DNA from 2 places in the Sphingomonas sp. FARSPH genome. Region 2 is predicted to be linked to the other one. Evidence: riboswitches for the same ligand, from Rfam matches in the RefSeq annotation. Region 2 holds a riboswitch; the other holds the start of a gene.
The links. Region 2 has a riboswitch for glycine ahead of gcvT (glycine cleavage system aminomethyltransferase GcvT). Riboswitches for the same ligand answer to the same signal wherever they lie in the genome.

Region 1 (3,399 bases), 340 kb from region 2:
GCCGCGACGCCGCGCTCCGGGCGCAGCAGCGCGCGCTGCAGGCGGCGATCGTCGCGCCGATGTCGGCCGCCGAACTGCGCGCCGCCGAGGACAAGCGTTCGCCACGTGATGCGGGCGGCGCGGGTCCCGACCCGCTCGCCGAGGTCGTCGCCTCGGGCGACGGCAGCGACGAGGCCGCGGGCGAGTATCTGAACGACTGATCCTCGTTCGGCCGCTCGGCCCGAAGACAAAGAACCGCCGTCCGGGATGCCGGGCGGCGGTTTTTTTGCGCGAGACGGCACGCCTCGTTATTCGGCGACCAGTTCCGCCCCCCGCCACCGACATGTCCGGTGCGGACGCTTTATGGGCGATCCCTTCTGTGTTATGGTTCGTGTGTCTTTCTTCGGGGGGAGAAGAGATGCCGTACCGTCATGCCTATCGCTGGTTGCTGGGGCTTTTTCCGCTGATCGCACTCGCCTTCTGGCCCGGCTATCTCGGCCAGCTGGCGCAGGCGCCCTTCGCTCTTCATGCGCACGGCCTGACGGCGACGGCTTGGCTGATGCTGCTCACCGCGCAGAGCTGGTCGATCCATGCGCGAAGGGCCGCGTGGCACCGGGCGGCAGGGCTGGCGACCTTTGCCGTCGTGCCGCTGTTCGCCGCGGCGGGGCCGCTGGCGCTGTGGAGCATGGCGGGGCTGTGGCGGACACAGGCCGATCCCTTTCACGCCGCTTTCGGTGCGCGGCTCGTCATCGCCGACATGATCGCCGGACCCTGCGTGACCGCGTTGGTCGCCTACGCCCTGGCACGGCGCCGGCGCGTGGGCGTTCATGCCGCCGCGATGCTCGCGACGGCGCTGCTGGTGTTGCCGCCGATCATCGGGCGGCTCTTCCCTGCCCTGCCCGGCTTCCCGCATGGCGGCTGGGCCGGCTTTGCGGGATTTCGACTGGCGTTCGATCTCGCGGAGGGCGTGACACTGCTGATCGCGCTGGTGCTGGCGAGCCGGCGATCGGACGGGCGCGTCGCATTCGGCCTCGCGGCGGCCGCCACCGCGGCGCAACTGATCGGTTTCGAGACGATCGGCCGCACCGCATTCTGGGAGCGCGCCGTGACGCGGCTGACCGACATGCCGGTCGCCCCCGTTGCGCTGACCGCGGGTGTAGCCGCCGCGGCGATCCTGTTGTTGGCATGGCGGCTGGGCGCTGCCAGACCGTGGCGGGTGAAACCGGGCCTTGCCGCGATGAGCGCCTCGGCGCGTTGACCGCCAGCGGCGCGCGGGGCCGCAACCCCGGCTTGACCCGCCCCGCCCGCTCCCCGATACCGGCGCCGCCGATCCGGGAGAGACCGGGCATGACCGGCGCCGAAGGAGCAACCGCCCCGGAAACTCTCAGGCGAAAGGACCAGGTCGGCATCGGACATCTGGAGAGAGGCGTGGGTCGTCCACGCCCGCCGACGGGATAGCGATCTCAGGCGCAAGGGACAGATGGGGCATGCGACGAGCAGCCGCATAGGCGGCGGAGGAACAGCATGCAGGCCGACGTCACCTTGAACACCCTGGATCGCGGCGCCGCGCGCCCGATCAGCGTCGCGGAACTGTTCACCATCGGCATCGGCCCGTCGAGCTCGCACACCGTCGGGCCGATGCGCGCCGCCAGCGATTTCGCGCAGCGCGCGCTGGCGCAGGACGCAGCGCCGGTCGGCGTCACTTGCGACCTTTACGGCAGCCTGGCGCTGACCGGGCGCGGCCACGCCACCGACACCGCGGTGATCCTGGGCCTTGCCGGCTGGGAGCCGGAGCGGCTCGATCCCGATGCCGTCCCCGCGATCCTGGCGGGCATCCGCGACGAGGGGCGGCTGGCGCTGGCCGGCAAGCGGCGCGTGCCTTTTTCGGAAGCCGCCGACATCGTCTTTCACCCGCGTGATTTCCTGCCCGAACATCCCAACGGCCTGACCTTCACCGCGCGGCTGGCGGACGGCACGGGCTATGCCGAAACCTATTTCTCGATCGGCGGCGGCGCGATCCTGCGCAAGGGCGCGCCCGTCGCGGCCCACAATGTCGCGGTGCGTCACCCGTTTTCTTCGGGCAGCGAACTGCTCGCGCGCGGCGATGTGACCGGCCTGTCGATCGCCGACATGGTCCGCGCCAACGAGGATGCGTGGCGCAGCCCGGACGAGGCGGACGGCTTCCTCGACGCGGTGCGCGATGCGATGATGGCGTGCATCGACCGCGGCATCGCGCAGAGCGGCGAGTTGCCCGGGGGCCTGCGCGTCCGGCGGCGGGCGCAGGCGATCGAGCGCGGGCTGACCGGCTGCGTCCCCGGCAGCAACCCGGCGGAGGTGTTCGAATGGGTCAGCCTGTGGGCGCTCGCCGTCAATGAAGAGAATGCGGCGGGTGGCCGCGTCGTCACCGCGCCCACCAATGGCGCGGCCGGGGTACTGCCCGCGGTGCTGCGCTATTACGAGACCTTGGTCGCGAAGGACCTGGCGTTCGCGGAGCGCCGCGAGGGCGCGCGCCGCTTTCTCTACACCGCCGCGGCGATCGGCATGCTGTACAAGAAGCGCGCGTCGATCTCGGCGGCGGAGATGGGCTGCCAGGGCGAGGTGGGCGTCGCCTGCTCGATGGCGGCGGGTGCGCTCGCCGCGGTGCTCGGCGGCAGCAACCGGCAGGTCGAGAATGCGGCGGAGATCGGCATGGAGCACAACCTGGGTCTTACCTGCGATCCGATCGGCGGTCTGGTGCAGATTCCGTGTATCGAACGCAACACGATGGGGGCGGTGAAGGCGATCAACGCGGCCTATCTGGCGCTGCGCGGCGACGGCAGCCACGTCGTCAGCCTCGACGCGGTGATCGAAACGATGCGCCAGACCGGCGAGGACATGCGCACGAAATACAAGGAGACGAGCCTGGGCGGCCTCGCGGTCAATGTGGTGGAATGCTGAGCTGACCGGCCCAACCGTCGGCCTCAGGAATACGGGCCCAGTTGCTCACGCGCCGGCGCGTACATCCTCGGTGATGACGGCGGCGGGCCGATCCCCTTGCCAGCGGGCGATCGTTTCGAAGCGTCCGTCCATGATGCGGATTTCGTTGAAAGACGCGGGCGTACGGCGGGTGCGGCGCGACAGCGTGCCCGCGCCGATCATCCGCACGATCCAGCCCCCCCGATCGATTGGCACATCGAACGGATCGTGGACATGGCCGCTCAGCACCGCATGCGCGCCCGCCGCCGCCAGCGCAGTGAGCGCGCCATCGCCGTGCCGGGTCTTCGCCGTCCCCTTCGTACCGCCCTCGATCAGGGGGTGATGGGCGGCGACGAGGATGATGTTGCCCTTCGGCGCGGCGGCGATCATCGCCAGCGCGCGGCGCAGCGATCCGGGGCTGACCCGCCCCTTCGACCAGTTCCAGCGCCATTGCGCGCGTGCGGT
Region 2 (3,399 bases):
GCTCGCACCGATCGTCGCGAGCATCGACTCGCGATCATGGGACGTCAGGGGCAGATAGCGCATTGTCATTCCTCAAAGCCCCTCCCCTTCAGGGGAGGGGTTGGGGTGGGGCGCCGCAAGCGTGGGTCTCGGTGAGACGTCCCCCACCCCCTACCCCTCCCCTGAAGGGGAGGGGCTCACAGGGGTCACAGCTTGGCGACGAACGCCTCGTAGGCGGTTTCGTCCATCAGCTCCTCGAGCTCGGCGGGGTCGGACAGCGTGATCTTGAAGAACCAGCCCTCGCCCTCCGGGTCCGAATTGACCAGGCTGGGATCATCGGCGAGCGCGGCATTGCCCTCGATGACGTTGCCCGACACGGGCGAATAGACGTCCGACGCCGCCTTGACCGACTCGACCACCGCGGCCTCGTCGCCCTTGCTCAGCTGCTTGCCGTCCTCGGGGACGTCGACGAACACGATGTCGCCCAGCTGACCTTGCGCATAATCGGAAATGCCGACCGTCCCGGTCTCGCCGTCGACGTCGATCCACTCATGGTCTTGCGTGAAGTAACGGCTCATCTCACTTGGCTCCTGCACGGATATAGCGGTGGGGGACGAAGGGCATGGCCGCGACGGTCGCGTCGTGGAGCTTGCCCCGCTGGATCAGTTTGAGCGGCGTGCCAGCCGCAGCCAGCGCCGCGGGGACGTAGGCCATGCCGATCGGTGCGCCGACGCTGGGCGCGAACCCGCCGGAGGTGACGCGCCCGATGATCGCGCCGTCGGCGTCGACCACGCTCGCGCCCTCGCGTACCGGCTGGCGACCATCGATCATCAGGCCCACGCGCTTCACCGTGGGGCCGTTCTCGCGCTCGCCGAGGATGCGCGCGGCGCCGGCGAAGTCGCCCGCCTCGCGCCGCCGCTTGGACAGCGCGAAGCCGAGGTCCGCCATCACCGGCGTCGTTTCGGGATCGAGGTCGTGGCCATATAGCGGCAATCCCGCCTCGAGCCGCAGCGAATCGCGCGCGCCGAGCCCGATCGGCTCGACCTCCGGCTGTTCGCACAGCGCGGTGGCGAAGCCCTCCGCGATCTCCGCGGGCAGCGAAATCTCGAAGCCGTCCTCGCCGGTGTAGCCCGATCGGCTGATCCACAGCGGCGTGTCGTTCCATGCGAAGGCGCCCGCGGTCATGAACACCAAAGCCTCGACGCCCGGCACGATCCGCGCCAGCGCATCGACCGCCTTTGGGCCCTGCAGCGCGAGCAAGGCCTGGTCTTCCATCAGGTTAATGACGACGTCCTCGGGCAGCACGTCAAGCAGGTAAGAGACGTCGTCGTACTTCGTCGCGCCGTTGACGACCATGTAATGGCTCGCCTCGCCAAACGGATGCGCGCCCTCGCCCGCGGGCAGCGTCGTCACCATCAGGTCGTCGAGGATACCGCCCGCATCGTTGAGCAGCAGCGAATAGCGCATCTTCGCAGGGGCAAGGCCGGCGATATCGCCGGGCAGCACCGCTTCCAGCGCCTTGGCGACGCCCTCGCCGGTCAGGCCGACCTGGCCCATATGGCTGACGTCGAACAGGCCGGCATTCTCGCGCGTCCAGAGGTGCTCGGCCATGATGCCCTTGTACTGGACGGGCATCTCATATCCGGCGAAGGGGACCATGCGGCCGCCCTGGGTGCGGTGCCAGGCGTCGAGCGGAAGCTGCTGGATCGCGGGTTCCTCGCCGTCCAGTTCCCCGGCCAGCTCGGCATCCTGCGCCTGTTCGATCACCGCGTCGCTCATCGTCTCATCCGGCCTTTCAAAAGGGCGACGGACGCAAGCGGCCGGGGCCGCGGGCGACCATCGATGAACCCCCTCTGTCACGGAACCTGAGAGCTTTCGCCCGTCGCCAACGCGGCGGGCTTACCCCTTCGGTGGCCCCTGAAAGGGGCGCTTTCCAGAGTGTCGATGGCGTCCGCGCGGTCCCGCGTGCCTGAGAGATTCCGGGGTGGTTGCTCCTTCGGCGGCCCTTTCGGGCTCTCTCCCGCGCGCGCCTATGCGGGTCGCCCCGCATCGACGACAAAAGCTCTGGCGACGCGCCCGCGCCAAGTCAATCGGCAAACGATGCCCCGCCCCAAGAGGCAGGACGATCGCCGCCGTCCGCCGTCACCGCTGCGCGTTATATTTCAGCTGGTCGTTGGTCAGCTGGAACCCGACGAGCGCCTCGAACGTCGCGCTCAGCACCGCTTGGCGGATTTCGGGCCGGCTCAGCGGATCGGTCGCGGCATCCTCTTCGCCCGCCTTGCGCTTCTTGGTCAGTTCGCGGCGGACATCGTCGGACAGCGTCGCGGCGGCGCGGCTGACGTAGCTCGTCGCCTCGCCGGTCGCCTGCGCGCGGGCCTGGCCCGCGTCGAAATGGACGACGATCTGGCCGACGCGCTTCGCCGTCACCTGGTTCCCGCCGCGCACGATCGCGATGTAATAGGGCAAGGTCACGTCGCGCGCGCCATCGGTACGGGTGCGGCGGGCGAGCACGTCGAACGTCACCGTCGTCGTGATCTGGTCGCCCGCATCGTTACAGGCACCGCGGACGTGCGTCATGTTCGCGACGACGTCGACCGCATTCTCGTCCTGGCTGGTCGCCGGGTCGAACAAGGTGATGTCGCCGGTGCCGGCGGCAACGCCCACTGTCGGGCAGGCGGAGCGGACGGCGGAGATGCCGCCTTCCACCACTTCACCCTTACCGGCGCAGCCGCCGAGGACGAGCGCAAGGGCGCAAGGGGCGAGGAGCGAGCTTTTCACGGTGAACGCGTACCTTTTCGAACGGGCGACGACATCGGGCCGGGCTGCCCCGGCCGGGCGGCGCGCACCATAGGAACCGCCTTTCGCGCGTGCAAGCAATCGCGTAGAGCGCTTCCCCATGGCCACCATCGATCCGATCGCCGCCCACGCCCCCGATCTGCCCGTCCTCGAGTTGCTGATCGCCGCACCGCGCGGCTTCTGTGCAGGCGTCGACCGCGCGATCCGCATCGTCGAACTGGCCATCGAAAAGCATGGCGCGCCGGTCTATGTCCGGCACGAGATCGTCCACAACAAGTTCATCGTCGACACGCTGCGGGCCAAAGGCGCGATCTTCGTCGAGGAACTCGATCAGGTTCCCGACGGCAAACCCGTCGTATTCAGCGCGCATGGCGTGCCCAAATCGGTGCCCGCCGCGGCGCAGGATCGGGGACTCGACTATCTCGACGCGACGTGCCCCCTGGTGTCGAAGGTGCATCGCGAGGCGGAGCGGCTGGTCGCGGCCGGGCGCCACATCGTCTTCATCGGCCATGCCGGCCATCCCGAGGTGATCGGCACGTTCGGCCAGGTGCCGACGGGCGCGATGACGTTGATCGAGACGGTGGACGACGTCGCCGTCTTCGCCCCCGCCGATCCCGACAACCT

Region 1: it holds a riboswitch for glycine, as region 2 does, so the genes downstream of both, DM480_RS01660 (L-serine ammonia-lyase) here and gcvT (glycine cleavage system aminomethyltransferase GcvT) in region 2, are expected to answer to the same signal.

The regions. Positions count from the first base shown of each region.
Region 1 is NZ_CP029985.1:333,125-336,523, forward strand. It holds gene rpoC (DNA-directed RNA polymerase subunit beta') at 1-200, shown strand, start outside; gene DM480_RS01655 (hypothetical protein) at 398-1,237, shown strand; glycine riboswitch at 1,302-1,389, shown strand; gene DM480_RS01660 (L-serine ammonia-lyase) at 1,504-2,916, shown strand; gene DM480_RS01665 (metallophosphoesterase family protein) at 2,962-3,399, opposite strand, start outside.
Region 2 is NZ_CP029985.1:670,715-674,113, forward strand. It holds gene gcvPA (aminomethyl-transferring glycine dehydrogenase subunit GcvPA) at 1-63, opposite strand, end outside; gene gcvH (glycine cleavage system protein GcvH) at 186-557, opposite strand; gene gcvT (glycine cleavage system aminomethyltransferase GcvT) at 559-1,758, opposite strand; glycine riboswitch at 1,823-1,926, opposite strand; glycine riboswitch at 1,930-2,012, opposite strand; gene DM480_RS03345 (hypothetical protein) at 2,122-2,757, opposite strand; gene ispH (4-hydroxy-3-methylbut-2-enyl diphosphate reductase) at 2,876-3,399, shown strand, end outside.